Regions from separate parts of the Pseudomonas syringae genome, predicted to be linked through region 1. Evidence: riboswitches for the same ligand, from Rfam matches in the RefSeq annotation. Region 1 holds a riboswitch; the other holds the start of a gene.

Region 1 (15,362 bases):
GTTGTGCATCACATCGCTCCAGCAACTCCCCCAGCAGAATTCCGAAAGCCCGCGTCTCGATGCGCTCTAGCGCAGGCCCCGCTACCGATGACGGGTGAAACGACGCCGCGCCGAAGTCTCCCAGCAGGCAATTGCCGTCGTTCTGCCAGAGAATATTGTGCCCATACAGATCGCCATGGGTGATGCCGCTGGCATGCAGGTGCGCAGTAACCGAGGCGATGCCTGTGGCGAGGCGTAACAGCACGGGCAGCGAATAGCGTGTATCGCTGGGGTAAACATCGCGACTGCAAGACTCAAGGCTGGGTGGTCCGGCCAGATTGCTGAAATCGGGCGCAATCAGTTCCATGACCAGGCCGCTTTGCTGTGCGGGATGCCCGGTGATCTGCCCCAGCACGTCAATCAGATGTTCATGGTTGCCGGCGCTGATGCACGCGGCCATTTCATTGAGCGGCGAGCCGTCGCTGGTGACGCTGCCCTTGTACAGCTTGACGGCGACTGCCCGCTCTTCGGTTTCGTTGTGCCAGACCGCCTGCTGGATAATCCCGGACGCACCTTCGCCCAGGCGCTGGCGCAGGCTCAGTTGCGGCCACGGAATCTGGCGGATCGGCGCTGCGGCGTGTTCCGGGCACAGCGGATTGTCAGCATAGGCAAGCCACGCCAGCGCAGGCAGGCGCAGCAGCCAGTCAGGCAGCTCGGTCAGCCGGTTGGCGGCGATACGGATCAGCTCCAGCTTGTGACATGCGCTCAGAGTCGAAGGCAGGGCGCTCAGCCGGTTACCAGCGAGCATCAGCTTTTGCAGATCGGGACGGCGCCCCAGTTCGTCAGGCAGCGACTCGATCCGGTTATCGGTCAGAATCAGCCAGCGCAGCCGGGGTGGCAGTGCCGCTGCGCTGACCTGCTCGATGCGGTTGGCCTTGAAGCCGACAATGCGCAGGTTCTGGCAACGGCCGAGGCCTTCCGGCAAATGCGTAAACAGATTGTCGGAGCCGAACAGTACTTGCAGGTGTGTAAGCCGATGCAGATCGTCGGGCAGGGAGGTCAACGCATTGCTACTGAGGTTGAGCACTTCGAGCGTGTCCGCCAGATCGAATATCTCCGGCGGAAACTCGCTCAGCCCACAGGAAAGGTCCAGCCGTTTGATGCCTGCCAGTTTGCCGGCGCGTAAGTCTGCGAGGGTATGCATGAGTCGGTTCGGTCATTGATCGGACAAGGCGCGCATCATACGGGAGTTTCGCGTGCAGGCTGCGGCGAGCAATGCTTCAGTTCAGGCAGCGGTCCACCCATTGCTGCACGCGGTCGAGTGCAGGCGGGCACTCGGCGTACAGAATCCGGTAAATCATTGGCCCGACAATGGCGTCGATCATGTCGTCGGCTGTCGGTGCGACTTCCCCGCGTTCTGCGGCGCGGTCGATGATGGTCTGCAACTGCTCACGTACCATCGCCGCGCATTTTCCGACACAACCGGCCGTGCTGGCGGCGACGTCGCGCATCAGCGCGCGGCCGGGTGCCGAGGACATTTCGTCGAGGTACATTTCGCTCCAGCTCAGCAGGTCCTGACGCAGGCTGCCGTGATCCATCGGTGCCTCGGGGCGCAGCCGTTCAAGGGCTGCATCGGCCAGCAACGTGGTCAGATCACCCCAGCGCCGGTAGATGGTCGATGGCGTGACCCCGGCCTGAGCCGCAATCATTGGCACGCTGATGGCCGAGCGGTCATGCTCGCGCAACAGATCGCGGACGGCGCGGTGGATGGATTCCTGCACTCGGGCGCTGCGGCCCCCGGTGCGTACTGCTTCTTTGATAGCCATGCGGCAGACCTTAACACAAAGTATTTGCTTTAAGCGGCGCTGAGTCGCACACTCCGCAAAAGCTAATTATTGGCTTTAAATTAAATTGTTGTCGCGGGGAGTGTACCCATGTCCGTTTCTTTGCAGAACCCGGAGCCTGAGGGGCAAGCACGAAGCCACCTCGGTTTCTTCGCCTTCACGACGCTGTGTTTCTTTGCCGCATCGAGTACGCCGACGCCGCTCTATCACCTGTACCAGGAGGCGTGGGGTTTCTCTGCCGGCGTGCTCACGCTGATTTTCGCGGTGTATGCGTTCAGCCTGCTGGCCGCGTTGCTGACGGGCGGTTCGCTGTCTGACTACCTGGGTCGCCGGCCGGTGATTTTCGGCGCGTTGCTGATGCAGATCGCCTCAATGCTGCTGTTTATCTTCGCCCGCGATGTTGCCTGGCTGATTGCCGCGCGTCTGTTGCAGGGGTTTGCCACCGGTCTTGCGGCCAGTGCGCTGGGGGCGGCCTTGCTGGACAGCGATCAGGTCAAAGGACCGGTGATCAACAGCATCTCGCCGATGCTCGGCATGGCGGTCGGCGCGCTGGGTACCGCGCTGCTGGTGCGATTCGCGCCATTACCGCTGATGCTTGCCTACGGCTTCCTGCTGGCGGCCTTCGTGGTTCAGGCCATTTATCTCGGTCGGGTCACCGAAACCGTCAGTCCTCAGCCAGGCGTATGGAGGTCTCTCAGGCCATCGCTGCACGTCCCGCAACAGGCGCGGCGCATGCTATGGCTGGTGCTGCCGGTGGATATCGCGGCCTGGGCGCTGGGCGGCTTCTTTCTGTCCCTGAGCCCGTCGCTGTTGGTGGCGGCGACCGGCTCGGCCTCGCCGCTCAATGGCGGCCTGGCCGTCGCAGCACTCACGCTCAGCGGCGCACTGGCCATTCTGATCTTGCGCCAACGCGAACCGGTACTGGGTTTGTGGGTGGGCGCGAGCTTTCTGTCACTCGGGGTGGCAGTGATTCTGTTGGCGGTCAATCTGGGGTTGCTGTGGCTGTTCTTCGTCGGTGCCGTGGTGGCAGGCATCGGTTTTGGATCAAGCTTTCTGGGCGCACTGCGCATGCTCATGCCAATGGCACATGCCCACGAACGGGGAGGGTTGATGTCGGCATTTCTGGTGCTCAGTTACCTGGCGTTCTGCATACCGGCGTTGATCGCAGGCTACTGTGCGCACAGTGCAGGCCTGGTGATGACCAGCAATGTGTACGGAGCGGTGGTGATCATTCTGGCGCTGCTGGCATTGGCGGGGTTGATCGTGCGGCAGGTTGGCAGTGGTGCGGAAAAAAATGCCCACGCGTAAGTGGGCATTTCGGATTGCTGTCGGTCAACAGCGCTTAGCGCAAATCGTTGACCATCTCCGCCAACACGCTCAGCACATCCTTGGCCAGTTGCGCGGAGCGCTTGCCTGACCAGCCGGTAACCGGGTCCGGTGCGTTGTCGTGATCCTTGAATGGCATCTCCAGGGTCAGCGACAGACATTTATAGCGTTCGCCCACAGCGTTGGCCGCCAGGTTCAGGTTGGCCTGGCCTTTGGCGCTGCGCGGGTATCCGTAGACGTTCTGGAAGTCGACGGTGACTTCGCCCAGACGGCGGCGAAAGCGCTCTTCCAGCTGTTGCTGATGCGGGGTGTAGCCCGGATTGCCTTCACAGGCGGCGGTGAATACGTAAGGAATTTCTTCATCGCCGTGGACGTCGAGGAACATGTCGACGCCGTATTTTTCCATCTGTTGTTTGACGAAAAATACTTCCGGCGTCTGCTCGGGCGTACTGTCCTGCCAGGCGCGGTTGAGGTCCTTGCCGTTGGCGTTGGTGCGCAAGTGGCCGTGAAAGGCACCGTCCGGGTTCATATTGGGCACCAGATACAGGTCGGCGCTGGACAGCAACGCTTGCAACGTGGCGTCATCCTGCTGCTGGAGGCGCTCGATCACGCCTTCCATGAACCATTCGGCCATGTGCTCGCCGGGATGTTGCTGCGCGATGATCCAGATCTTGCGCTTGCCCTCGGCACCATCACCTTTGCGCAGCAGCTGAATATCCCGGCCTTCGACGCTTTTGCCGGTTGCCAGTAACTGCGTATCGGCTTTTTCCTGGGCCTGCCCGATCAGCCAGTCATGGCGCTCGCGGCTATAGGGCTCGAAGTACGCAAACCAGACATGCGGCTGTTCAGGGGACAGGCCGAAATTCAGCGCCTTGCCATCAAAGCTGGACGGCACGCGAAACCAGTTCTGATGGTTGTAGGAAGCGACTGCGTGGTAGCCGCTCCAGGCGCTGTTGAACGTCGATTCGCTGGCGTTGCTCAGGCTGAACGCGTGAGCTTCGCCGACGTTCAGGCCGTCGACCTTGAAATGAAACCACTGAAAGTGTGCGCTCTGGGTATCCGGCCGAATGGCCAGGCTGATGCGGCGTGGGTCGCTGGCATCCAGAACCTGGATATTACCGCTGTCGAAGTCTGCGCTGATAGTGAGGGTCACGGTGGCTTCCTGTGTCCGTAGGCGTTTTCAGGCGGCTACTGTACACCGATCGACCCTTGGCCCCGCGACGGAAAGTTCTCTACAGCGGTCATCCGGCGTTCAGGAAATCGCTTCGGCGGTGACCATCAGGCTGCACACGAACGCGGTCAACAGGCACCAGGCAAGATAGGCGCGACGCTTGCGACGATGCCAGCCGGACGCGCCGAGCAGCAAGGCGGGTGCCTGCAACTGGCGCCACACGCGCTCGCTGTTCTGAAACGCCGACAGGTGAGCAGCATCGGCGTCCAGCCAGTGGCGAAACTCGATCCGCTCGCTGGCTGTTGCAGCAGGGCTCTGTAGATGCACGTACCAGCGACTGGCCTGATCCTGAACGGCACTGCTTTCGCCACTGGTGTAAACATGCGCCTTGCCCAATGCCCGACGCATGGCACGCTCCACTCTGGCGACCTCGACGTCCATGAACAGGGCAATGTCTGCGTAGGGCTGGCCGTCGACACGGCTGAGCAGGAATATTTGCAGGGTGCGGCGCGAGAGCTTGCGCAGCCTTTGGCCGAGTTCGACGGCCTCCAGCGTCGGTCGCGGGCGGGGCAGACGGGCCGGCAGGTGCAAGGAAGATGAGAGCTGATTACTCATGATGTATCGCTCGCTGATATTTCATGAAGGTCGTGGCTCGGTTGATCCGTGTACAGACTAGACCAGAAAATACGAGAATCATTCTCAAGTGGAAAATCACTGCATTTACTTTTTATGTGCCAGCTTCTGCTGCTTTCGGCCGTAAATCATGACCCCGATCAAGTTCTGGTTTGCTATGATTCGCGCCATTGCTACACACCAAGCGGCTGTACATAGCAACACCCTAGACTTCATTAGCCTGAAGCAGCGAAACCAAAAGAAAGAACCAAAAAAGACCCGGCTAAAAAGCCGGGTCAAAAACCGTGATTAGCCTGATGAGGAGATAATCAGGAAGCCGACCTAAGACTTCCTGGTTACTCGGCAGTTCTCGCGAACCGCTGACGCAATAATAATCATTATCATTTGAAAATCAAATGTTTTTATTGCCCTCATCGAAATAAATAATCCGCCGGCGCTCGCCCGGCGGATTATCCCTCTTGCAGCAGCCTCCGATACTCGTCTACTCCAACGGCAATTCCGTGGTGCGCTTTACCGTGCTCATGGCGATATTGGAGTGGGCTTCATGCACGTGAGGCAGTTGCAGCAAGTGGTCACGCAGAAAGCGTTCGTAGCTGGCGATATCCTGCGCTACCACCTTGAGCATGAAATCCATCCCGCCCGCCATGGTGTAGCACTCCAGCACTTCGGGGTGGCCGATGATTGCCTCTTCGAACTCAGCCAGATAGCGCCGGCCGTGACCTGACAGCTTGACCTCGACAAACACCGTCATGCTCAGACCAAGCTTCTGCGTACTCAGCAGGGCGACGGTGCGCTCGATGACGCCATCTTCCTGGAGCCGGTGAATGCGTCGCCAGCACGGCGATTGCGACAACTCGACACGCTCGGCGATTTCTGCAGCGGACAGATTGGCGTCGTGTTGCAGCAGGCGAAGGATCTTGCGATCGATGGGGCTCAATTTGGGCTGCATGAATTGACCTTGTTTTTTGTTATGGCCGAAAAAAGCATGCTCAGTATCAGCAGATTTGCACGCATTTAGAAAGAAAAAGCCGCGTTGCTACAGGCAGTCTAGTGCCAAGGCTGCCGGGCTGGACCGTCCCGGCGCAAAGACCTGACCCACTATAAGAACAAGAGAGGTATCCGCATGTCCCTGGCTGATATTCGTCTGGATGATAAATACCGGCTTGCCACCGGCAATCTGTACCTGACCGGCACACAGGCGCTGACCCGCCTGCCGATGCTGCAAAAGCAGCGTGATGAAGCGCAGGGCCTGAACACTGCCGGGTTTATCTCCGGCTATCGGGGATCGCCGCTGGGTAATCTCGACAAGAGTCTGTGGGACGCCAAGGACTACTTGCAGCAGAACGCTATCCATTTTCAACCGGGGATCAACGAAGAGCTGGCAGCCACGGCGGTATGGGGCAGCCAGCAGGTCAACCTGTTCCCGCACGGAAAATACGATGGCGTGTTTGCGCTGTGGTACGGCAAAGGGCCGGGCGTAGACCGCTGTGGCGATGTCTTCAAGCATGGCAACTCGGCAGGCGTCGCGGCCAAGGGTGGCGTGCTGATCCTGGCGGGCGATGACCATGGCTGCAAATCCTCGACCATCGCGCACCAGAGCGAACATGCCTTCATCGCCTCGATGATCCCGGTGCTCAACCCGAGCAATGTGCAGGAAATTCTCGACTACGGCATCATCGGCTGGGAGTTGTCGCGCTACAGCGGTTGCTGGGTGGCCATGAAAACCATTGCCGAGAACGTCGATTCTTCGGCCGTGGTGGAAGTCGATCCATTACGGATCAAGACGCGCATTCCTGACGACTTCGTACTGCCCGAGGGCGGCCTGCACATTCGTTGGCCGGACCCGCCGCTGGCTCAGGAAGCTCGCCTCAATACCTACAAGATTTATGCGGCCAGGGCGTTTGCCAGGGCCAACCAGCTCAATAAGGTGGTGATTGATTCTGCCCAGCCGCGGCTTGGCATCGTTACCACCGGCAAGTCCTATCTCGACGTGCGCCAGGCACTTGAAGAGCTGGGTATCGATCATGACCTGTGCGACAAAGTCGGCATCCGCGTGCTCAAGGTCGGCATGAGCTGGCCCCTTGAACCTGTTTCGGTGCATGACTTTGCCGAGGGGCTGGAAGAGATTCTGGTGGTCGAAGAGAAACGCAGCGTCATCGAAGATCAGTTGACCGGCCAGCTGTACAACTGGCCGGTGGATCGCCGCCCAGTGGTGGTCGGCGAATTCGACGAGCAGGGTCGTTCACTGCTGCCTAACCTCAGCGAGCTGACCCCGGCGATGATTGCCAGAGTGATCGCCAAGCGTCTGGCGCCGTTCTACAGCAGCCCGCAGATCGACGCGCGCCTGCAGTTTCTCAGCGACAAGGAAAAGGCACTGCAGGCCCCGCTGTTCAGCACCCAGCGCACGCCGCATTTCTGCTCCGGCTGCCCGCACAACACCTCGACCCGCGTACCGGAAGGCAGCCGTGCCCTGGCCGGGATCGGCTGCCACTACATGACCATCTGGATGGATCGCGAAACCGAGACTTTCACCCAGATGGGCGGCGAGGGCGTGACCTGGATCGGCCAGGCGCCTTTTACCGAAACCCCTCACGTCTTCCAGAACCTGGGCGACGGCACCTATTTCCACTCAGGGCACCTGGCGCTGCGTGCGGCCGTGGCTTCGAAGGTCAACATTACCTACAAGATTCTCTACAACGACGCAGTGGCCATGACCGGCGGCCAGCCGATTGACGGCGTTCTGCGGGTCGATCAGTTGAGCCGCCAGGTATTCAACGAAGGCGTGCAGCGCATTGCGCTGGTCTCTGACGAACCGGACAAATACCCGAACCGTGAAGGCTTTGCGCCGATCACCAGCTTTCATCACCGTCGCGATCTGGACAGCGTGCAGCGCGAATTGCGTGAATTCAAAGGGGTCTCGGTCATCATCTACGACCAGACCTGCGCCACAGAAAAGCGTCGCCGCCGCAAGCGCGGCACCATGCCCGATCTGGAGAAACGCGCGTTGATCAACTCGGCCGTGTGTGAAGGCTGCGGGGATTGCGGCGTCAAATCCGGCTGCCTGTCCGTGCTGCCCAAGGAGACTGCTCAAGGGCGCAAGCGGGAAATCGATCAGAGTGCCTGCAACAAGGATTTCAGCTGCGTCGAGGGTTTCTGCCCAAGCTTCGTCACTGTGCATGGTGGCAAATTGCGCAAGCCTGTGGTGCCGGAACAGGTCGACGCCTTCGCCCGTTTGCCAGAGCCTGTGCTTCCTTCATTGGAGCGGCCGTTCAACATTCTGCTGCCCGGTGTCGGCGGGACGGGTGTGACCACGGTCGGTGCAATGCTCGGTTATGCCGCCAATCTGGAAGGCAAAGGCTGCAGCGTGCTCGATCAGGCCGGGCTGGCGCAGAAATTCGGGCCAGTGGTCAGTCATATCCGCATCGCTGCGCGCCAGCAGGATCTGTTTGCAGTGCGCATTGCGGCCGGGGAGGCGCATCTGCTACTGGGTTGTGATTTGCTGGTGGCGGCCGGTCCGGACGCGATTGCCAAGCTCGACAGCAAGATTTCCCATGCGGTGGTCAACAGCCAGCAAACCCCCACGGCTGAATTCACCCGTAATCCGGATGCTGTGTTCCCGGCCGAAGCGATGAAACAGACCATTATTGACGCCGTGGGCGCTGACAAGACCCATTTCGTCGAAGCCACCTCACTGGCGACCCGCTTGATGGGCGACAGCATTGCCAGCAACCTGTTCATGCTGGGTTATGCCTTCCAGCTGGGACTGATCCCGCTGACCTCGGCGGCCATCGAAAAGGCTATCGAGCTCAATGGAGTCGCCGTGAACCTCAATCAACAGGCGTTTCTGTGGGGGCGTCGTGCTGCGCATGATCCTGCCGCTGTCGAAGCGTTCGTCAATCCACAGCAGCAGGTCAGCGAGCCGCAACAATCGAGTCTGGAGCAGCGCATTCACGATAACGTCATTGCCTTGCAGCGCTATCAGAACAGCGCGTATGCCGAGCGTTATCTGGGGCTGGTGCAGCGAGTGCGCGAAGCGGAATCGCAAGCGTTCCCCGGTCAGGAATTGGCGTTGACCGAAGCGGTAGCCTTCAACTACTTCAAGCTGCTGGCCTACAAGGATGAATACGAAGTCGCGCGGCTGTACAGCAATGGCGACTTTACCCGGCAACTGGAGGCGCAATTCGAAGGCGACTATCGACTGGAGTTTCACCTGGCCCCTTCGTGGCTGGCCAAGCGCGATCCGCACAACGGCCAGCCGCGCAAACGCAGCTTCGGCCCGTGGATGCTGCGTGCGTTCGATGTGCTGGCAAGATTCAAATTCCTGCGCGGCACGGCACTCGACCCTTTTGGTCGCAGCCTCGAGCGCAGGCAGGAGAGGGAGCTGATCGACCGCTACGTCAGCGATATCGAACTGATCCTGCAACATCTTCAGGCCCACAACCGCCACACAGCGTTGAGCCTGGCGCGTCTGCCGGAAAAGATCCGCGGTTATGGCTACATCAAGGAAAATGCCATGAAAGCTGCGGCCTTGCAGGCAGATATCCTGCGCAAAAGCCTGGAAAGCGGCGAAAGGGTCGCGCCGAAGCTGTATGAGGTGGCTGCTTGATGAGGTGAGCTTCCTGCTACTGGTTGATTTCGCGACAATGCTCAAGTGTTGGCATGCCGTTCTGGACGCTCCGTGGGAATGCTTTCCCGTTCCCACGCTCGTCGCTGTTCGCGAAGACATTGTTTCAGACGACGCATTTCCGACTCTCATACCGGCCCTTTCGCGAACAGGTTCGCTCCTACGGCCTACGGCCAGAATCAAAAGCGTACTTGTGTATAACGCCGAGCGGCACGAGAGTCATCTGCTATTCAGGCCTGAACAAATGCGCATGCCCGGCCCGATACAACGACGACTCACTGAAATGATCGGCAGCAAGCACGCGGCCGACCAGAATCAGCGCGGTACGCCGAAAACCTTTGGCCTGCACTTTCTCCTGAATGTCCGCCAGCGTACCGAGCGCCCAGTCCTGATCCGGCCAGCTGGCGCGGTGTACCACGGCTATCGGGCAGTCGGCACCGTAATGCGGGGTCAACTCTTCGACGATCCGCTGCAGGTTTTTCACCCCCAGATGAATCGCCATGGTCGCCTGGTGGCTGGCCAGGCTCGCCAGCGCTTCGCCACTTGGCATCGAGGTCTTGTCGGCGTAACGGGTCAGAATAACGCTCTGGGAAACATCCGGCAGCGTCAGTTCAACGCCCAGTAGCGCAGCACAGGCCGCAGTCGCGGTTACGCCGGGGATGATTTGGTAGGCAATGCCCAATTCCCGTAAATGACGAATCTGCTCGCCAATGGCGCCGTACAGGCTCGGGTCGCCGGAATGTACGCGGGCCACGTCCTGGCCCTGCGCGTCAGCCGTCTTTATCAGATCAATGATCTGCTCCAGATGCAGCTCGGCGCTGTTGGTCACCTGTACCGCCTGATTGCCTTCCAGCACCGCCAGCGGCACCAGCGAGCCCGCGTAGATAATCACCGGGCAGGTGCGAATCAAACGCTGGCCCTTGACGGTGATCAGTTCGGGATCGCCAGGGCCTGCGCCAATGAAATAGACGGTCAATGAATTCTCCGAAAATGAATACGCGAGTGCTGCAATTATCCGCCTGCAACGGGGCAGGTTGCCAAGGCAAATGTCACCTGAGTGCTTTTCTGCCGCTCGATGACCAGTCGCGCGGTGCCGTCGCCCAACTGCGCGGCCAGTGCCAGTGCCGATCCTTCGGCAACCCCATGGCAGCCGGTGGTCTGCAAGACCTGTGCAGAACGGTGCGTCAGATGCAGCTCCCACGCCACCAGCTGCGCAGCGTTGAAAAACACCAGCGGCACCGCCAGTTGCCCGGCCAGTTCCAGCAGACCGGGTTCCTGATCCTTTAGATCAATGGACGCCAGCGCCGTGACGCTGCCGATCTCCAGATCAACCGTGCGAAGGCTGCTCTCGATCAGCTCACGCAAGGTCTCCGCCGAACAGCCGCGCCGACAGCCCAGCCCGACCACCAGAGGCGTGCCGGGTTGAACGATCGGTGGATCAGGCCTGATGCCGGTCGGCATTGTTTAGTGCGCCGTGTGGCGGTGAGCATCGCTTCGGCGGAACAGCCAGGCGCTGATCAGGCCCATGGCAATCCAGAACAGCGCGTTGGTCAGCAGCGAGGCGATCATGAACTGTGATTCCAGCGCTTCAGGTGCCAGGCTTTCATGAACCAGCGGCTGCGGCGCGCCAATCACATGCGGCACGACCAGAATCGCCAGCCCCAGCGCTTTCAGCAGCCAGTTTTGACCAAACACCAGCAAGGCCAGCCCGGCGGCAGTAGACGCAGCAGTGCCGATCCACCACAACTGGCGCTGACTCAGTTCAGCGGCAGCGGTGCCCGGCAGCTCGGGTGGCAGGCCCAGTGTGGGTGCCAGGACGAACACCGCAAAACCCGCCAGCCCCCACCAGGCGCCCTGAGCCGTTCGGCCCGGTGCGCGCAGCGTATAAAGCCCGGCAAGCATCAGTGCGAAACCCACTGCGACCACCAGGTTGCCACCCGTGGTGGACAGCACGCGCTGCCAGCCGTTTTCCGGCTCCCAGGCCGCTGCTTCATGCACATGGCTGTGTTCCGCCGATGCGCCATCAGCATGCTCGTGCACCTGTTCGGCGGAGGCATTTTCGTAAGTTTCGGCCTGCTGGATCAGCGGTACGACCCAGAAACTTTGCAGCAAGGTCAGCAGCAGGGCTGCCAGCAGGCCGGTTAAGCCTGCCGTTTGCGCGATTCGCTTGAACATTGTCGAGTCCTCAATGGCAAGGGAAGGCGGCGCTGTGACGGGTGTCGTGCGCGGCGTTGTGTACCGCGGCGATGTGCGAGAACCCGGCAAAATAGACCAGGCACGCCCCCAGCAGGGCAGCGCTGATTGCAGCGGTCAGGCGTTGGGTTTGGGTTGAGCTGGTCGCAGCCGTCTGGCTGCTGCTGATGGTGGTCATGGCGATCCCTCTTGAGTGTCGGCAAGTGGGCCATGCGCACGCGAACCCACTGGCGAGCGCCAGAGGTTTCAACTGCGCCCGCCCACCGCGGGTGTGTCATCGAAAAAATATCGGGCCGGTCTCCGGGCTCGCGAGGGGCTAGAAGCGCAATGCGTTCAGACCTTCAAGGTCACCTTCCCATGCCGGGGCACAGTGGATCAGACCTTCTCTCGCTTACCGTTGCGGGGGCAGCACCGGACTTGCTCGACAGCGTGAGCGCACCGGTTTCCCGTTTCACCCCGTGAGGGGCACCCGAAACAAGGCGCACAGGAGAGCATGGGCGGCAGGGCAACGTCAATCTGAACGATTGACCTGCCTGCGGTCACTGCGTAGCCTTGCCGGCTCGAGGTTCTCCATTCGTACTGCGTGACGCAATGGAGCTAAGACGGGAATGCGGTCGATGCCGCAGCTGCCCCCGCAACTGTAAACGGTTACGTTCATTGCACAGCCACTGCTACGGCGGGAAGGCGCAATGAATGCGTGTCGCCAGGGTCTTCGATGATCAGCGACAGGCAGCCGTGAGCCAGGAGACCTGCCTCGAACCGGGCTGACTGAAAAGCCTGCGAATTCTCACTACAACCGGGCGGGGTGATCCGGTGGCGATCCGAACCTTGTGCCTGCACGCGGTTCTCGTCCTGTTTGCCCGCCGCATTGCCAAAGGGCACCTGATGAAAACACTGGCCAAGCTTCCCGTCACCATCGTCACCGGCTTTCTCGGCTCGGGCAAGACCACCCTGTTGCGACACATGCTCGACAACGCCGAAGGGCGACGCATTGCGGTAATCGTCAACGAATTCGGCGAGTTGGGCATCGACGGTGAAATCCTCAAGCAATGCACCATCGGCTGTAGCGAAGAAGAAGCCAACGGCCGCGTCTACGAGCTGGCCAACGGTTGCCTGTGCTGCACGGTGCAGGAAGAATTCTTCCCGGTGATGCGTGAACTGGTCGCCCGTCGCGGCGATCTGGACCACATCCTCATCGAGACCTCGGGGCTGGCGCTGCCCAAGCCACTGGTACAGGCCTTCCAGTGGCCGGAAATCCGCAACGCCTGCACCGTCGACGCCGTGATTACAGTAGTCGACAGCCCGGCCGTGCTGGCCGGTACGTTCGCCGCATTCCCTGATCAGGTGGATGCACAGCGCAAACTGGACCCCAATCTGGACCACGAATCGCCGTTGCACGAGCTGTTCGCCGATCAACTGGCCAGCGCCGATCTGGTGATCCTCAATAAAGCCGACATGATCGACGCCGAGGGTCTGGCCGCGGTGCGCGCTGAAGTCGCCGAAGAGCTGCCGCCAGCCGTCAAGGTGGTCGAGGCCAGCAGTGGCCGCCTGCCGATCAGCGTGCTGCTGGGCGTCGGCGCCGAATCCGAGCTGCACATCGACGGTCGCAAGACCCACCACGATCATCACGAAGGTGACGATGATGATGACCACGATCACGACGCATTCGATTCTATTTCCCTGAAACTGCCGCAGGCCGATGAAAAAGTGCTGCTCGATGCGCTGAATCAACTGGTCGTGCAACACGGTATTCTGCGCGTGAAAGGCTTCGCTGCGATCCCCGGCAAACCGATGCGCCTGCTGATCCAGGGCGTGGGCACGCGCTTCGACAAGCACTTCGACCGCGCCTGGCGCGCCGATGAAGAGCGCGCCACGCACCTGGTGCTGATCGGCCAGGAGCTTGACGCCGTCGCACTGCAAACTCAGCTCAACGCTGCGATTGCCGGCTGACCCATGCATTTACTGAGAACCCAGCCCGGCGGTTTTGTACCGAACGACAACATTGCCGATCTGGGGCAGACGCCAGCCGAGCTGGTGATTCTCTGCAGTGGCGATTCCAGCCTGGCGCTGCTGGCCGAGGCCGCCCAGCACCTGCCTGAGGATTACCCCAGCCTGCGTCTGGCCAACCCGATGCAGGTGCAGAATCACGCCTCGGTCGACCTGTATGTCGACGAGGTATTGCGCCACGCCAAGGTCATTCTGATTTCCCTGCACGGCGGCATCGGCTACTGGCGCTATGGCGTCGAGCGCCTGATGGAGCTGGCAGCGCGTGGCGTTCAGGTGATTCTGGTGCCGGGCGACGACCGCCCGGATCCTGAGCTGAGCGACCTGAGCACGGTGCCGGCCGCAGAGCGCGACCGCCTCTGGCAGTTTCTGCGTCAGGGCGGCTTGCCGAATGCGCTGGACCTTTATCGCTGCATGGCCAGTCAGTGGCTGGATCGTGATTATCCGTGGGCCGAGCCTCAGCCGTTGCCGCGCACGGCGGTTTATCATCCGAAACGGGCAACTGCCGGTTTACAGGATTGGCAGGCCGACTGGCACGCGGAACAGCCTGTAGTCGCGCTGTTGTTCTATCGCTCGCACCTGCAGGCTGCCAACACCGGCTTCATCGATGAATTCTGCACCCGCTTGCAGGCGCAAGGCATCAATCCGCTGCCCATCGCGGTCGCCAGCCTCAAGGAGCCGGGCTGCTTTGTTCAGGTGGAAAACTGGCTGGACGAAGCCGAAGTCGAGCTGATTCTCAACACCACCGGCTTTGCCCAGTCGAGCCCTGAAGCGCCGCATCTGCGCCCGTTTCGGCGCAACGTCCCGGTGATTCAGGCGATCTGTGCCCAGGACAATGAACCCGCCTGGGAGGCCAGCGAGCAGGGCCTCGGCGCCCGTGATCTGGCGATGCACATCGCCTTGCCGGAACTGGACGGACGTATTATCAGCCGGCCGATCAGCTTCAAAGACCTGGCCTGGCGCAGCGAGCGCAGCCAGTCAGATGTGGTCTGCTACCGTGCCCAGCCCGATCGCATGGACTTCGTCGCGCAACTGGCGCGGCGCTGGATCGAGCTGGCGCGCCTGCCCAATGCCGATAAACGTGTGGCGCTGATCCTCGCCAACTATCCGACCCGTGACGGGCGGATCGGCAATGGCGTGGGGCTCGACACACCTGCGGCGGCGCTGAATATCCTGCGTGCCATGCAGGCCGAGGGTTATCCAGTGGCAGCACTGCCGGAGAGCGGCACCGAGCTGATCCAGCAGCTGCTGGGTGGGGTGACCAACGATCTGGACAGCATCGATCAGCGCCCGTGCCAGCAAAGCATGGCGCTGGATGAATACCTGGCCGCGTTCAACGAACTGCCGCAGAGTAACCGTGATGCGGTCAATGCGCGCTGGGGCGCGCCGGATGCCGACCCGATGTTCCGCGCCGGGCGGATGATGATCGCCGGTCTGCGCTTGGGCCTGACCTTTGTCGGCATTCAGCCGGCGCGGGGTTATCAGGTCGATCCGAGCGCGGTCTACCACGATCCGGATCTGGTACCGCCGCACGGCTATCTGGCGTTCTACTTCTGGCTGCGCAAAGCCTATGGCGCGCATGCCGTGG
Region 2 (15,362 bases), 1.5 Mb from region 1:
CACCGGCAGCGACTTTCGAACCGTCGATGATCTCGGCCTTTTCCACGACGCCGACGCAGAAGCCTGCCAGGTCGTAGTCTTCGCCTTCGTACATGCCTGGCATTTCAGCGGTTTCGCCGCCTACCAGCGAGCAGCCGGCCAGTTCGCAGCCAGCGCCGATACCGGTCACGACCTGAGTGGCGGTTTCGACGTTGAGCTTGCCGGTGGCGTAGTAATCGAGGAAGAAGAGTGGCTCTGCGCCACACACCACCAGGTCGTTGACGCACATGGCGACCAGATCGATGCCGATGCTGTCGTGCTTGTTCAGGTTCAGCGCCAGACGCAGCTTGGTGCCCACGCCGTCGGTGCCGGACACGAGAACCGGTTGCTTGTAGCCAGCCGGGATTTCGCAGAGGGCGCCGAAGCCTCCCAGGCCGCCCATGACTTCCGGACGCTTGGTGCGCTTGGCGACGCTCTTGATGCGTTCGACCAATGCTTCACCGGCGTCGATGTCTACACCGGCGTCTTTATAGCTCAGGGAAGGTTGCTTGCTCATAGAAAATCCAGGCCTTTAGGGGGGATTCGGAGGTGTCGACCGCTGCGTTAGGACCCGTTCAGCACCGCGCTGTGATGCGGTGTTAAGGTTGGGCCCTGGCGATTGCCGGTCTGCGAAGGCGCGCGATTTTATCAGGCTTGCTCCCCAGGGGCCATCCTTGCGCCGACAACAGGGCGGTGTTGGGCTAAATAAACCTGACCTCGGGTGTGCGATCAGTACGAGCCCGGACGTTTAAGGTGTACTTTATGCCGAAATTGAATGATTGGCGGTTCACGGCTGTCCCAGGCTGTGCACCTCCTGAAGTTGCTTCTTTTTACTTTTTTCCGTTCGGGAACTGTCCATGCGTTTTTCCAGAATCCTTCTCGTCGGCTGTCTGTCCCTGATCAGCCTTCCCAGCCTTGCCGAAACGGTGAGCAATCTTTATCAGGTGCGCGAGCCGGTCAGTGGCCAGTCGCCCGATGAGCGTACGCGCGCCACCCAAGCGGCGGTTGAAACCCTGGTACTGCGCCTGACCGGCGACGCCAAGGCTGCGCAGGGCTCGGCGATTGCTGCGTTGCGCAAAGACCCGCAGCAAATCATCAGCCAGTACGGTTACGAGGCCGGTCCGCCGGAAACCCTGCTGGTGGACTTCGATCCGGCCACCACCGAGCGTGCGTTACGCGACGCCGGGCTGTCGATCTGGGGCAGCAACCGTCCTTCGATCCTCGGCTGGTGGCTGAATGACTCGGTTGAAGGTGCCAATCTGGTGGGCGATGGTCAGGCTGCTGCCGAACCGTTGCGACGTGCCGCACAGCATCGTGGTCTGCCCTTGCGCCTGCCGCTGGCTGACCTGAGCGAACAAAGCATCGGCGACGCGAAAACCCTGGAAGGCACTGACCCTGCACCGCTCAAGACGGCGTCCGAACGTTATGGTGCCGACGCGATTCTCGCCGTGCATGCCAGAGAAGAGGCCGGTCAGTGGCAAGGCAAGTGGCGCCTTTGGCTGGGCGACCAGCGCGAGCAGGGCACTGCGACGGGCGCAACCTCCGAAGCGCTGGCCGATGCGGTGCTGCTGTCGGTGAGCGAGCGTCTGGCGCCGCGCTTTGTCGCCAAGCCCGGCGCGTCGACCGGCATGCTGGTGCAGGTGCAGGGCATGACGCTGGAGCGGTATGCGCAATTGCTTCAGTTACTCGAACCGTTCGGCGTGCGTCTGAGTTCTGTGCAGGGGGATCGGGTGGTCTTCGACGTCAGCGGCAGCGCCGATCAGCTACGCTCGCAGATGTCGCTGGCCAGATTGCAGGAAGTACCCGCCAGTGAGGTGGCCGCTGCAACGGCGCCGGCTGCTGCGCCTGTCGACGCGGCAGTGCCTGCGACGGCACCTGCACCGGCACCGATGATTGTTCCGGCGTCCGCGCCACAGCTGTATTTCCGCTGGTAACCCGGCAAGAACGCTTTTCCATTGGGTTGAGGGATGTTGATGACTGATACGCGGCGTTGGTTCTGGATTGGCGGGCTGGCCTTGCTGGTCGCTTTCGTGGTGCTGCTGCACACGATCCTCACTCCGTTTCTGGTGGCGTTGCTGCTGGCGTACATGGGTGATCCGCTGGTGGATCGTCTGGAGCGCGCCGGGTTGTCCAGAACCTTGAGTGTGGTGGCCGTGTTCGGCCTGTTCACCCTGGTGCTGATGGCCTTGCTGCTGGTGCTGGTGCCGATGCTCGCCAAGCAGCTGTTTCGCCTTTACGAACTGGCGCCGCAGATTCTCGACTGGCTGCAGCATTCGGCTATGCCGTGGGTGCAGGCCAAGTTCGGTCTGGCCGACGGGTTCTGGAAGTTCGACAAGATCAAGGCGGCGATTTCCGAGCACATGGGCCAAGCCGGAGATATCGTTTCTATCGTGTTGTCCCAGGCTACGGCGTCGAGCCTGGCGCTGATCGGCTGGCTGACCAATCTGGTGCTGATCCCGGTGGTGTGTTTCTACCTGTTGCGTGACTGGGACATCATGACCGGCAAGATCCGCGGTCTGCTGCCGCGCCAGCGTGAAAGCCAGATCGTCAAACTCGCGGGCGAATGCCATGAAGTGCTGGGCGCGTTTATTCGCGGCCAGTTGCTGGTCATGGTCGGTCTGGGGGTGATCTACGCGGCCGGGCTGATGCTGGTCGGGCTGGAGTTGGGGCTGTTGATCGGGGTGATCGCCGGTCTGGCGGCCATCGTGCCTTATATGGGCTTCGTGATCGGTATCGGCTCGGCGCTGGTTGCCGGGCTGTTCCAGTTCGGCGGTGACCTGTACCCGATGATGGGGATTGTTGCAGTGTTCATGATCGGTCAGGCCCTTGAAGGCATGGTCCTGACACCGTTGCTGGTGGGTGATCGTATCGGCCTGCACCCGGTGGCGGTGATTTTCGCGATCCTGGCTGGTGGCGAGCTGTTCGGTTTCACCGGCATTCTGCTGGCCTTGCCCGTGGCGGCGGTGATCATGGTGCTGGTGCGCCACATGCACGACGTCTACAAGGACTCGGAAATCTACGCAGGCGCAGAAGATCCCGAATTGTAAGATTGAAACAGGCCTCTACGCAGCTCTGCGCAGAGGCCCACCGGAATGGCGCATGCGCTGCGCCAAACCACCTTTCTCAATCCCCGCTTTCCTCGCCCTGACGCAAACCTTTGATTTTGCTTGAGGTCTGTCGCATTGTGCGACCCGCCTCACGGGTATAAACTTCGTGGACTTTACACAGAGGCCCTTGACGGTTTGCATGAGCCGTTAGTCAGCATGAAACCGATTCAGCTGCCCCTGAGTGTGCGTCTGCGTGATGACGCCACTTTCGTCAATTACTATCCAGGCGCCAACGCCGCTGCACTCGGCTATGTCGAGCGGCTGTGCGAAGCCGATGCCGGATGGACGGAAAGCCTCATTTATCTGTGGGGCAAGGACGGAGTAGGGCGCACGCACCTGCTGCAGGCCGCGTGCCTGCGTTTCGAGCAGATGGGTGAACCGGCGGTGTACCTGCCGTTGGCCGAAGTCATAGATGAAGGCATTGAACTGTTCGACCATCTGGAACAGTACGAACTGGTCTGTCTGGACGACCTCCAGGCCGTGGTCGGCAAGCCGGACTGGGAAGAAGCCCTGTTTCACCTGTTCAACCGTCTGCGTGACAGCGGCCGTCGCCTGCTGATTGCAGCGTCCAAATCGCCCCGCGAACTGCCGGTCAAGCTTCCCGACCTCAAATCCCGCCTGACCATGGCGCTGGTGTTCCAGATGCGCGGGCTGTCCGACGAAGACAAGCTGCGTGCCCTGCAACTGCGTGCTTCACGGCGCGGCCTGCACCTGACCGACGATGTCGGTCATTTCATCCTGACGCGCGGTACGCGTAGCATGAGTGCCCTGTTCGAATTGCTGGAGCGCCTCGATCAGGCCTCACTCCAGGAAAAGCGCAAGCTGACCATTCCCTTCCTTAAAGAGACGCTTGGGTGGTAGATCAGGCGCTGGTCTTGCAGACCGCAGCCGCGTTACGCCATGCCAAGCGGATTCTGGTGATTACCGGGGCTGGCCTGTCGGCAGACTCTGGCTTGCCGACCTACCGCGGCGTAGGCGGGCTCTATAACGGCAAGACCGATGACGGGCTGCCGATAGAAGTGGCCTTGTCCGGGCCGATGCTGCGCCGTGACCCCGAGCTGTGCTGGAAATACATCGCCGAACTGGGCAAGGCTTGTCTGGGCGGTGAGCCTAACGTGGCCCACTACGCAATTGCCCAGTTGCAGCGCATCAAGCCCGAGTGCTGGGTGCTGACCCAGAATGTCGATGGCTATCATCGTGCTGCTGGCAGTCCGCCCGAGCGACTGATCGAAATCCACGGGCAACTTTCGCCGTTGTTCTGTCAGTCCTGCGGCGGGGAGGATTCGCAGCTCAGCGAGCACTTGCAGCGCCCTTTGCCCCCTTTATGCCCCGCATGTAGTGGCATTTTGCGACCGCCCGTCGTTCTTTTTCAGGAAATGCTCCCGGAAAGGGCACTGGAAACACTGTATGAACAACTAGCTACGGGCTTTGACGCGGTCCTGAGTATCGGCACCACCGCCAGCTTCCCCTACATTCATGAGCCGGTCATTCGCACCCGTGTTTCCGGGGGATTCACCGCAGAAATCAATCCGCAGCCAACCGATCACAGCACTCAAATGGATGTATTTCTGCAAGGCCGTGCGGCACATGTCATGGCGGAACTCATAAGTCACATCTAGTTCGATTGAATTTGCAAATCGCTTTCATTGCGGGCATAGTCTCGGCTTCTTAACAGTCAGCCACGGTTGTGCCCATGCAAGTTGTTCGCTTTGCACCCCTCGTGCCTCTCGCACTCGTCACTTTCCTGTTCGGTTGCTCGGCCAATATGCCGGTTGCACAGCACGAACAGGCGCAGCCGGTTCCTCGCTATCAGAACACTGTCACTGCCCAGTCCGCAGCGCGTCACGACGACGCCGCGACCCTGCAGGACGAGATGGCTACCGAAGACGAACTGGCTCAGTTCGCTGATAACAAATCCTACAAACTGCCGGTTCTGGCCGACAGCATCCTGGAACGTGGCAAGTCTCTGATCGGTACGCGTTATCAGTTTGGCGGCACTTCAACGTCGTCAGGCTTCGATTGCAGCGGTTTCATCGGTTACCTGTTTCGTGAAGAGGCTGGCATGAGCCTGCCGCGCTCCACTCGCGAAATGATCAACGTTGACGCTCCACTGGTTTCGCGCGGCAACCTCAAACCGGGCGATCTGCTGTTCTTCAGCACCCGTGGCCGTGGCCGCGTCAGCCATGCAGCGATCTACGCCGGTAATCAGCAGTTCATTCACTCCAGCAGCCGTCGCAGCGGCGGTGTGCGCATCGACAGCCTCGATGACGCGTACTGGAGCAAGACCTTCATCGAGGCCAAACGGCCTTTGGCGATGGCACCGGGCACAGTGGCTGTGAAATCAACGCCGGTTGCCACGCAGACAACTGCGATGACATCGACTACAGTCAAGACGGCGTCCAAGCGGCGCAACGTGAATAAATAGAATTCGCTGACAAGGCCTTCGGGTCTTGCTGCGTTTTTGAGCTTGTCGGCAGCGTAAGCCGCATCCAGATCAGGTTGTTGTGGTTATGTCGATTGCTTTGCGCCTGATGGTCATCTCTGTTGCTGCGTTACTGGGTGCTTGTGCCAGCGCGCCGCCACCCCCCAAAGCCCCCGGATCGTTCAGCGTCCGGTGGTGACTGCTCCCCCTCAGATTCTTTCCCCGGCCGCCGAAGACGTGCTTTTCCGTGCGTTGGGGCTGGTGGGCACACCTTATCGCTGGGGCGGCAACACGCCTGACTCCGGTTTTGACTGCAGTGGTCTTATAGGTTATGTCTATCGTGATGCGGCGGGCATTTCTTTGCCGCGTTCGACCCGTGAAATGATCGTGATGGGCGCGCCGAATATTCGTCGCGAGCAGCTGCAGTCGGGCGATCTGGTGTTCTTCGCCACATCGGGTGGCTCGCAGGTGTCGCATGCGGGGATCTACGTCGGTGAAGGCCGCTTTGTGCATGCACCGGCCACCGGTGGCACAGTCAAACTCGACAGCCTCGACAAGCCCTACTGGCAACGCGCCTACCTCAACGCCAAGCGCGTAATCCAGCCAGCGAACCTGGCGCAGAATCGGCCGTAAGCGCTTCGCTCGCCTGCGGTCTGCCGGGAACCCCCAGCAAAACCTATCGTGCGACGCTCCGCGTCGCCATGCCGTTCAGGACGCTCTGCGTCTTCTTGCGACGCAGAGCGTCGTGAACTGCATTCCCACGCTGGAGCACTAGGTCCTGATGAGCCCGGAAAATAGGGCTTTCAGGCTTCTGTCCATAGGGCGTAGCAGCGAACCGGGCGACGCTTCGCTTGTTCGCTAAGGCAGTGTTTCAGACGATGCATTTTCGGCAATCATACCGGCCCTTTCGCGAACAAGTTCGCTCCTACGGCCTTCGGCCAGAATCAAAAGCGAACTTGTGTATTTCTGCGTCACACCTCTGCACTCGGTATTACTGAGCAGCCTTGGCCGAGGTCACGCGCCAGATCTTGTTGCCGACGTCGTCCGCCACCAGCAACCCGCCGCGCTGATCGTTGACCACGCCCACCGGCCGGCCCATGGCTTTTTCGTCCTTGTTCAGGAAGCCGGTCAGCACGTCGACCGGGGCGCCATTGGGTTTGCCGCCGCTGAACGGGATGAACACCACTTTATAGCCGCTGTGTGGTTTGCGGTTCCAGGAGCCGTGCTGGCCAATGAACAGGCCTTCGTTGAATGGCGCAGCCAGCGTTTTGCCGTCTGCAAACACCAAGCCCAGCGAGGCGGTGTGGGGGCCGACTGCGTAATCCGGCGCAATCGCCTTGGCGACCAGGGCCGGATTCTGCGGCTTGACGCGCTCGTCAACGTGCTGGCCGTAATAGCTGTAAGGCCAGCCATAGAACGCGCCATCTTGCACTGATGTCACGTAATCAGGCACCAGATCGCTGCCGATCTCGTCGCGTTCGTTGACGGCGGTCCACAATTTGCCGGTTTTCGGCTCCCAATCCATCCCGTTGGGGTTACGCAGGCCAGAGGCGAAGATGCGGTGATTGCCGGTGGCGGCGTCCACTTCCCAGATCGCTGCGCGACCTTCTTCCTTGTCCATGCCGTTCTCGGCCACGTTGCTGTTCGAGCCCACCGTCACGTACAGCTTGCTGCCGTCTTTGCTGGCGATGACATTCTTGGTCCAGTGGTGGTTGAGCGTGCCGCCCGGCAGGTCGACCACTTTGGTCGCTTGCGCACTGATGGAGGTCTGGCCGGCTTCGTAAGGGAAGCTGATCAGGCGGTCGGTATCGGCGACATACAGCTTGTTGCCCACCAGGGTCATGCCGAACGGCGAATTGAGGTTTTGCAGGAAAACCGTGCGAGTCTCGGCAACGCCGTCTTTATCGACATCGCGCAGCAAGGTGATGCGGTTGGCGCTCGGTACGCCAGCGCCCGCGCGGCCCATGACTTTCTCCATGACCCAGCCGCGAATGCCCTTGGAATCATCCGGCTTGGCCGGCGAGTTGGTTTCCGCGACCAGCACGTCGCCGTTGGGCAGCACATACAGCCAGCGCGGATGATCAAGGTGTTCGGCGAAGGCAGCCACTTGAGTGCCCGGCGCGGCAACCGGTTTTGCATCTTTCTCCCAGCCGATGGCGGGGGCGATATTGACGGTCGGGATCAGCGTCTTGTTCGGCTCCGGCAGCTTGGGCGAGGGGCCTGTTCCGTCCGAGACTTGCAGCCTGGACGACTCGCCGCAGGCAGCAAGGCCGCCAGCAACCAGAAGCAGTACTGCGTAATGGGGTCTGTGTTTGAACATGTTGGATCTCCATAAACAAAGGCGTGGTCCTGTAACTGATAGAGACACCCTGAACCGCCGAGGTTCAATCCTGTTAAATGAAGGAGCCTGAGGCTGCGCTGTCGATTGACGCTCTGGGCCCAACCCTCTACCCTTCGCCGCTTGTTTCAGGTGCTCTGCAATCTTCGATTGGCAGAGTGAAACAGGGAAGCCGGTGTGGATCACCCGATCCGATCCCGGCGCTGCCCCCGCAACGGTAAATGAGTCAAGGCTGTGCATCGTGCCACTGTGTTTCGACACGGGAAGGCGCGCAGCCGGGGAGACCCGCTCATGAGCCCGGAGACCGGCCTGAATCACTCAATGGCATCACGGAGGGTGATGTTCTGTGCAGGGCGTTGCCGTGCTGTCCAGTGCTGTCCTTCCGTCTGCTTTCGCCTGCCCCGAGCGGAGAGCCGAAATGAACGAATCCCCCGAACGCGACGAACGCCATCTGGCGCGCATGCAGCGCAAAAAAGCCGTGATGGACGAACGTATTGCCAGTTCGCCCAATGAGTGCGGCCTGCTGCTGGTATTGACCGGCAACGGCAAAGGCAAGAGCAGCTCGGCCTTCGGCATGCTCGCCCGGGCCATGGGCCACGACATGCAGTGCGGTGTGGTGCAGTTCATCAAGGGCCGCAACAGCACCGGCGAAGAAATGTTCTTCCGGCGCTTTCCTGAGCAAGTGCGTTATCACGTGATGGGCGAGGGCTTCACCTGGGAAACCCAGGACCGCCAGCGCGACATCGCCGCCGCCGAGGCTGCATGGGCTGTGTCGCAGGAAATGCTTCGCGACCCGAGTATCGGCCTGGTGGTGCTCGACGAATTGAACATCGCCCTCAAACATGGCTACCTCGATCTTGAGCAGGTACTGACGGACTTGCAGGCCCGTCCGCCCATGCAGCACGTACTGGTGACCGGCCGTGGTGCCAAGCCTGAATTGATCGACCTGGCCGACACTGTTTCCGAGATCGGCGTGGTCAAGCATGCGTTCCAGTCCGGTATTCGTGCGCAAAAAGGTATCGAGCTGTGAGCCATTCCTCATGAGAGCACTGCAATGAGAGCCACTAAATGAGAGCCCCGCGCGACTGTCCGGCGGTATTGATCGCTGCGCCTGCCTCCGGGCAAGGCAAAACCACGGTGACCGCCGCACTGGCGCGTCTGCATCGCAATCAGGGCCGCAAGGTCCGGGTGTTCAAGTGCGGTCCGGATTTTCTTGATCCGATGATCCTTGAGCGGGCCAGTGGTGCGCCGGTCTATCAGCTGGACATGTGGATGGTCGGTGCCGATGAAAGCCGACGCCTGCTCTGGGAAGCGGCCGACGAAGCGGACCTGATCCTCATCGAAGGCGTCATGGGCTTGTTCGACGGCACGCCATCGAGTGCCGACCTGGCGCGTCACTTTGGCGTGCCGGTACTCGGCGTGATCGACGGGACTGCCATGGCACAGACGTTTGGCGCACTGGCACTGGGGTTGGCGCGCTATCAGCCGGATTTGCCGTTCGCCGGGGTACTGGCCAACCGCGTGGGCACCGTACGCCACGCGCAATTGCTGGAAAACAGCCTGACCGAGGGGCTGCGCTGGTACGGCGCGTTGTCGCGGGAAGTCGGTTTCGAATTGCCCAGCCGCCATTTGGGATTGGTGCAAGCCAGTGAGCTTAACGACCTGGACCTGCGTCTGGACATGGCCGCCGCTGCGCTGGCCAGCACCTGCGAAGTGTCGTTGCCACCTGCCGTGACATTCACCGCGCCCGATCCGGTTCATGTCGAACCGCTGCTCAGCGGCGTGCGTATCGCCGTGGCGCGTGACGAAGCCTTCGCCTTTCTCTACGGCGCGAGCCTGGACCTGCTGCGCAACATGGGCGCCGAACTGAGCTTTTTCTCGCCGATCCATGACAGCGAAATTCCCGAAGCCGACAGCCTGTACCTGCCGGGCGGCTACCCCGAACTGCATCACGTCGCGCTGGCGGCAAACCTGGCGATGCAGGCCTCGATCAGGGCTCACCATATTGCCGGCAAGCCGATCCTGGCCGAGTGCGGCGGCATGCTCTATCTGCTTGATGCGCTGACCGACGTGGAAGGCGTGCGCGCCGAACTGGTCGGTTTGCTGGCCGGTGAGGCGGTCATGCAGAAGCGTCTTGCGGCGCTGGCCTTGCAAGCGGTCGAACTGCCCGAGGGCACGCTGCACGGTCACACGTACCACCACTCGCTGACCAGCACCGAGCTGCAACCGATTGCCCGAGGCGTCAGCCCCAATGGCGGTCGTGGTGCCGAGGCGGTGTATCGCCTGGGACGCCTGACCGCCTCTTATGTGCACTTCTATTTCCCTTCCTGTCCGCAGGCGATAGCGGCGCTGTTCAAGCCATGAGCGAGCAAGCGTTCAGCCCTGAAGAGCGGGCTGCGGTGTACCGCGCCATTGCCGAACGTCGCGATATGCGCCACTTCATCGGCGGCTCTGTCGCGCCCGAGCTGCTGGCACGCGTGCTGGAGGCCGCGCATCAGGCGCCCAGCGTCGGGTTGATGCAGCCTTGGCGTTTCATTCGTATCAGCGATCCGGCGTTGCGCAGCCAGATGCAGGCGCAGGTGGAAGAAGAGCGTATTCGTACCGCCGAGGCGCTGGGTGAGCGAACCGACGAGTTCATGAAGCTCAAGGTCGAAGGCATCAATGATTGCGCCGAAGTGCTGGTTGCCGCGCTGATGGAAGGGCGTGAGCAGCACATCTTCGGCCGGCGCACCTTGCCGGAAATGGACATGGCTTCGCTGTCCTGTGCAATCCAGAATCTGTGGCTGGCCTCGCGTGCCGAAGGGCTGGGCATGGGCTGGGTATCGCTGTTCGATCCCGAGGCGCTGGCCGGTTTGCTGGGCATGCCAGACGGCGCCAAGCCGCTGGCGATCATCTGTCTGGGGCCGGTGAAGGAATTTTATCCCGCGCCCATGCTGGTCATGGAAGGCTGGGCGCAAGCGCGCCCGCTGCATGAACTGCTGTATGAGAATCAATGGGGAGTGAGTCAATGAGTGTGGCGCTGTTGAGCGTCGCCGGCGTGGCGCTGGATGCGTTGCTCGGTGAGCCGAAACGCTGGCATCCGCTGGTCGGGTTCGGCGGCTTTGCCAGTCGGGTCGAGCGGCGCTTCAACAGCGGCGGCCGTGGCTGGCGCAGTCATGGCGTGACGGCCTGGGTAATAACGGTGGTGCCGTTGACGCTGTTGGCCACCTTATTGAGCTGGCTGCCTTATATCGGCTGGCTGTTCGACATTCTGGCGCTGTACTGCGCGCTGGGCATGCGCAGCCTCGGTGAACACGTTCAGCCGGTGGCGCAGGCATTGCGCAGTGAGGATCTGGTCGAAGCGCGGCAGCGGGTGGGTTATCTGGTCAGTCGCCAGACCAGCGAACTGGACGCCACCGAGGTCGCCCGCGCCGCTACCGAGTCAGTGCTGGAAAACGGCAGCGACGCGGTGTTTGCTGCACTGTTCTGGTTTGTCGTGGCCGGTGCGCCCGGCGTGGTGCTGTACCGGCTGAGCAACACGCTGGACGCCATGTGGGGCTATCGCAACGAGCGTTTCGAGCGTTTCGGCTGGGCGGCGGCAAAAATCGACGACTTGCTCAACTACATTCCTGCACGCCTTGTGGCACTGACCTACGCATTATTGGGCAAGACCCGACTGGCACTGCGTTGCTGGCGTACCCAGGGCCCGACCTGGGACAGCCCGAATGCAGGCCCGGTGATGGCGGCTGGCGCGGGTGCACTGGGTGTCGAGCTGGGCGGCGCGGCGATCTATCACGGCGAACTGCATCAGCGTCCAAAACTGGGTGAAGGTGTCCCGGCCGACGCGGACTCGATCGATCGCGGCTGGCAACTGGTGCAGCGCGGCGTCTGGTTATGGCTGCTGATCATCTGCGCGGCGGCTGAATTCTATGCTTGAGCACGGCGGGCGACTGCGCGCTGCGGCGCAACATTATGGTATTCGTCAGGCCGACTGGCTGGACCTGTCCACCGGCATCGCACCCTGGCCCTGGCCGATTCCGGAGATTCCCCTGCGCGCCTGGGCGCGGCTGCCCGAGACCGATGACGGCCTGGAAGCCGCAGCCTGTGCCTATTACGGTGTGCCTCGGTTATTACCGGTGTCCGGTTCGCAGGCAGCGATTCAAGCGCTGCCTCGGGTGCGCAGTGGAGGGCGGGTCGGTGTTCTTTCACCGTGCTATGCCGAGCACGCACATGCCTGGCGCCAAAGCGGCTACGTGGTTCGCGAGGTGGGTGAGCAAGAGGTCGACTATTTTCTCGATACCCTCGATGTGCTGGTGGTGGTCAACCCCAACAACCCGACCGGCCTGCTGCTGAGTACCGAGCGCCTGCTGGAGTGGCACGCACGGCTGGCCGAGCGTGGCGGCTGGCTGGTGGTCGACGAAGCATTCATGGATAACACACCGGGCCTGAGCCTGGCCGCCGACACCTGGCGCATCGGGTTGATCGTGCTGCGCTCGTTCGGCAAGTTTTTCGGCCTGGCCGGGGTCCGGCTGGGCTTTGTGCTGGCCGAACCGGCGCTGCTCAAATCACTGGCGCAGGAAATAGGCCCCTGGTCGGTCAGCGGGCCGACGCGCATCATCGGCCAGGCCTGCCTGAGCGATCTGCAAGGGCATGCCCGGCAGATCGAACGCTGTGATCAGGCGCGTGACCGGCTGGTGGCCTTGCTCCACCAGTACCATCTGGCCCCTGATGGCGGCTGCGCGCTGTTTCAGTGGCTGGTGACTGCCGAAGCGCAATTGCTCCACGAGTTCTGTGCCCGACGTGGCGTATTGTTGCGCCTGTTCGTGGGGGACACGCCTGAGTCCTGCAGCCTGCGCTTTGGCCTGCCCGCTGATGAGGCCGACTGGCTGCGTCTGCACACTGTTCTGCTTGAATACCGCAAGGAATACCCATGGCCACGCTGATGGTACAAGGCACCACCTCGGATGCCGGCAAAAGCACGCTGGTGACGGCGTTGTGCCGCTGGCTGACCCGGCAGGGCGTGAAAGTCGTGCCTTTCAAACCGCAGAACATGGCGCTCAACAGCGCGGTGACGGCGGACGGTGGCGAGATCGGCCGTGCGCAGGCGGTGCAGGCGCAGGCTTGCTTTCTTGAACCGCATACCGACATGAACCCGGTGCTGCTCAAGCCCAACAGCGACACTGGCGCGCAGGTCATCATTCACGGTCGCGCCGTGACCACCATGAACGCCGTGGCGTATCACAGCTATAAAGAGATCGCCATGCAGGCGGTGCTGGAGTCGCATCGGCGGCTGGGGGAAAGCTACCCGGTGATCATGGTCGAAGGCGCCGGCTCGCCCGCCGAAATCAACCTGCGCGCCAATGACATCGCCAACATGGGCTTCGCCGAAGCGGTCGACTGCCCGGTGCTGCTGATTGCCGACATCAATCGCGGCGGGGTCTTTGCGCATCTGGTCGGCACGCTGGAGCTGCTGTCGCCCAGCGAGCAGGCACGGGTCAAGGGCTTCATCATCAACCGGTTTCGCGGCGACATTGCCTTGCTGCAGCCGGGGCTGGACTGGCTGGAAGCGCGCACCGGCAAGCCGGTGGTCGGCGTGCTGCCTTACGTCATGGACCTGCATCTGGAGGCCGAGGACGGCCTTGATCAGCGCCAGACCGACAAGGTCGAGCAAGTGCTGAACGTGGTCGTGCCGGTGCTGCCGCGTATCAGCAATCACACTGATTTCGACCCGCTGCGCCTGCATCCGCAGGTCAATCTGCAATTTATCGGCCCTGGCCAGCCCATTCCCCCCGCTGATCTGATTATTCTGCCCGGCTCGAAAAGCGTGCGCAGCGACCTGACTTATCTGCGCGCCAATGGCTGGGACACGGCCATCGACCGGCATCTGCGCTACGGCGGCAAGCTGATGGGGATCTGCGGCGGCCTGCAAATGCTCGGCGAGCAATTGCACGATCCGCTGGGCCTCGAAGGCGCGGCGGGTTCCAGCCCCGGTCTTGGCCTGTTGGCGATGAGCACCGTGCTGGAAACCGAGAAGCAACTGCGCAATGTGCGCGGCCATCTGACCCTGGAAGACGCCGAGGTCAGTGGTTACGAGATCCATGCCGGCGTCACCACCGGTGCGGCGCTTGAGCACGCTGCGGTTCGCCTAGACGATGGCCGCTGCGACGGCGCGCAGAGTGCCGACGGACAGATTCTCGGCACTTACCTGCATGGCCTGTTCGAATCGCCTGCCGCGTGCAGCGCGCTATTGCGTTGGGCGGGGCTGGAAAACGTGCAGTCGGTGGATTATCACGCCTTGCGCGAGCGCGACATCGAGCGGCTGGCGGATCTGGTGGAAAAGCACCTGGACGGTAAGCTGCTCCGCGAACTGTGCGGCCTGGAGGCAAGCTGAATGCTGCAATTGATACTCGGTGGTGCGCGCTCCGGCAAAAGTCGGCTGGCTGAAAAACTGGCTACCGACTCTTCGCTCGATGTGATCTATATCGCCACCAGCCAGCCGCTCGATGGCGAGATGAATCAGCGTGTTGCCAGCCATCGCGCTCGTCGCCCTGATCACTGGGGGCTGGTCGAAGAGCCTGTCGAACTGGCGCGCGTTCTTTTTGAGCAGGCTGCGCCTGACCGCTGCCTGCTGGTGGATTGCCTGACCCTGTGGCTGACCAATCTGCTGATGCTCGACAGCCCCGAGCGTCTGGCTCGGGAGCGTGAAGCGCTGCTCGACTGCCTGGCTGAATTGCCGGGCGAAATCATTTTTGTCAGCAATGAGACCGGGCTTGGCGTTGTGCCGCTCGGGGAGCTGACCCGTCGTTACGTCGACGAAGCCGGTCTGCTGCATCAGGCGCTGGCCGAGCGTTGCCAGCGTGTCGTGTTAACCGTTGCTGGCCTGCCACTTACGTTGAAAGGAACCGCGCTATGAGTAATTCCTGGTGGCTCAAGCCCGCACAGGCCATTGATGTGCCGATGCGCGAAGCTGCGTTGGCGCGTCAGCAGCAGCTGACCAAGCCTGCCGGATCGCTGGCGCAACTGGAGCGACTGGCGGTGCAGCTAGCCGGTCTGCAAGGACGCGAGCGTCCGGCTGCCGACCAGCTGTGGATCGCGATCTTCGCGGGTGACCATGGCGTCGTCGCAGAAGGTGTGTCGGCGTATCCGCAGGAAGTCACGGGCCAGATGCTGCACAACTTTGTCAAGGGCGGCGCGGCGATCAGCGTGCTGGCGCGCCAGCTTTCCGCGCAGCTGGATGTGGTGGATCTGGGTACCGTGTCGCCGATAGAGTTGCCAGGTGTGCGCCATCTGCGCCTCGGCGCAGGCACTGCCAATTTCGCCCACGGCCCCGCCATGACTGTCGAGCAGGGCCTCGCTGCGTTGCAGGCCGGGCGTGACAGCGTGTTGCGCGCCAAGGCCGTTGGCACTGAGCTGTTCATTGGTGGCGAGATGGGTATCGGCAATACCACGGCGGCCAGTGCGGTGGCCTGTTCGGTACTGGAATGCGCCGCGCCGCTGC

Evidence for each region. Region 1 has a riboswitch for cobalamin ahead of I9H07_RS13080 (CbtB domain-containing protein). Riboswitches for the same ligand answer to the same signal wherever they lie in the genome.
Region 2: it holds a riboswitch for cobalamin, as region 1 does, so the genes downstream of both, cobO (cob(I)yrinic acid a,c-diamide adenosyltransferase) here and I9H07_RS13080 (CbtB domain-containing protein) in region 1, are expected to answer to the same signal.

Annotation. Positions count from the first base shown of each region.
Region 1 is NZ_CP066265.1:2,947,024-2,962,385, reverse strand. Features, by position in the region: gene I9H07_RS13130 (leucine-rich repeat-containing protein kinase family protein) at 1-1,183, opposite strand, end outside; gene I9H07_RS13125 (TetR/AcrR family transcriptional regulator) at 1,260-1,805, opposite strand; gene I9H07_RS13120 (MFS transporter) at 1,914-3,131, shown strand; gene I9H07_RS13115 (M14 family metallopeptidase) at 3,166-4,302, opposite strand; gene I9H07_RS13110 (DUF4880 domain-containing protein) at 4,402-4,935, opposite strand; gene I9H07_RS13105 (Lrp/AsnC family transcriptional regulator) at 5,435-5,902, opposite strand; gene I9H07_RS13100 (indolepyruvate ferredoxin oxidoreductase family protein) at 6,077-9,559, shown strand; gene cobM (precorrin-4 C(11)-methyltransferase) at 9,804-10,553, opposite strand; gene I9H07_RS13090 (cobalamin biosynthesis protein) at 10,589-11,038, opposite strand; gene I9H07_RS13085 (CbtA family protein) at 11,042-11,752, opposite strand; gene I9H07_RS13080 (CbtB domain-containing protein) at 11,763-11,948, opposite strand; cobalamin riboswitch at 12,045-12,258, opposite strand; cobalamin riboswitch at 12,317-12,541, shown strand; gene cobW (cobalamin biosynthesis protein CobW) at 12,656-13,720, shown strand; gene cobN (cobaltochelatase subunit CobN) at 13,724-15,362, shown strand, end outside.
Region 2 is NZ_CP066265.1:1,409,438-1,424,799, forward strand. Features, by position in the region: gene purM (phosphoribosylformylglycinamidine cyclo-ligase) at 1-535, opposite strand, end outside; gene I9H07_RS06385 (DUF2066 domain-containing protein) at 876-1,952, shown strand; gene I9H07_RS06390 (AI-2E family transporter) at 1,992-3,065, shown strand; gene hda (DnaA regulatory inactivator Hda) at 3,282-3,986, shown strand; gene I9H07_RS06400 (NAD-dependent deacylase) at 3,980-4,744, shown strand; gene I9H07_RS06405 (C40 family peptidase) at 4,819-5,550, shown strand; partial or broken gene I9H07_RS06410 (C40 family peptidase) at 5,636-6,180, shown strand; gene I9H07_RS06415 (PQQ-dependent sugar dehydrogenase) at 6,539-7,867, opposite strand; cobalamin riboswitch at 7,999-8,212, shown strand; gene cobO (cob(I)yrinic acid a,c-diamide adenosyltransferase) at 8,304-8,915, shown strand; gene I9H07_RS06425 (cobyrinate a,c-diamide synthase) at 8,954-10,249, shown strand; gene bluB (5,6-dimethylbenzimidazole synthase) at 10,246-10,896, shown strand; gene cbiB (adenosylcobinamide-phosphate synthase CbiB) at 10,893-11,801, shown strand; gene cobD (threonine-phosphate decarboxylase CobD) at 11,794-12,807, shown strand; gene I9H07_RS06445 (cobyric acid synthase) at 12,795-14,255, shown strand; gene cobU (bifunctional adenosylcobinamide kinase/adenosylcobinamide-phosphate guanylyltransferase) at 14,256-14,777, shown strand; gene cobT (nicotinate-nucleotide--dimethylbenzimidazole phosphoribosyltransferase) at 14,774-15,362, shown strand, end outside.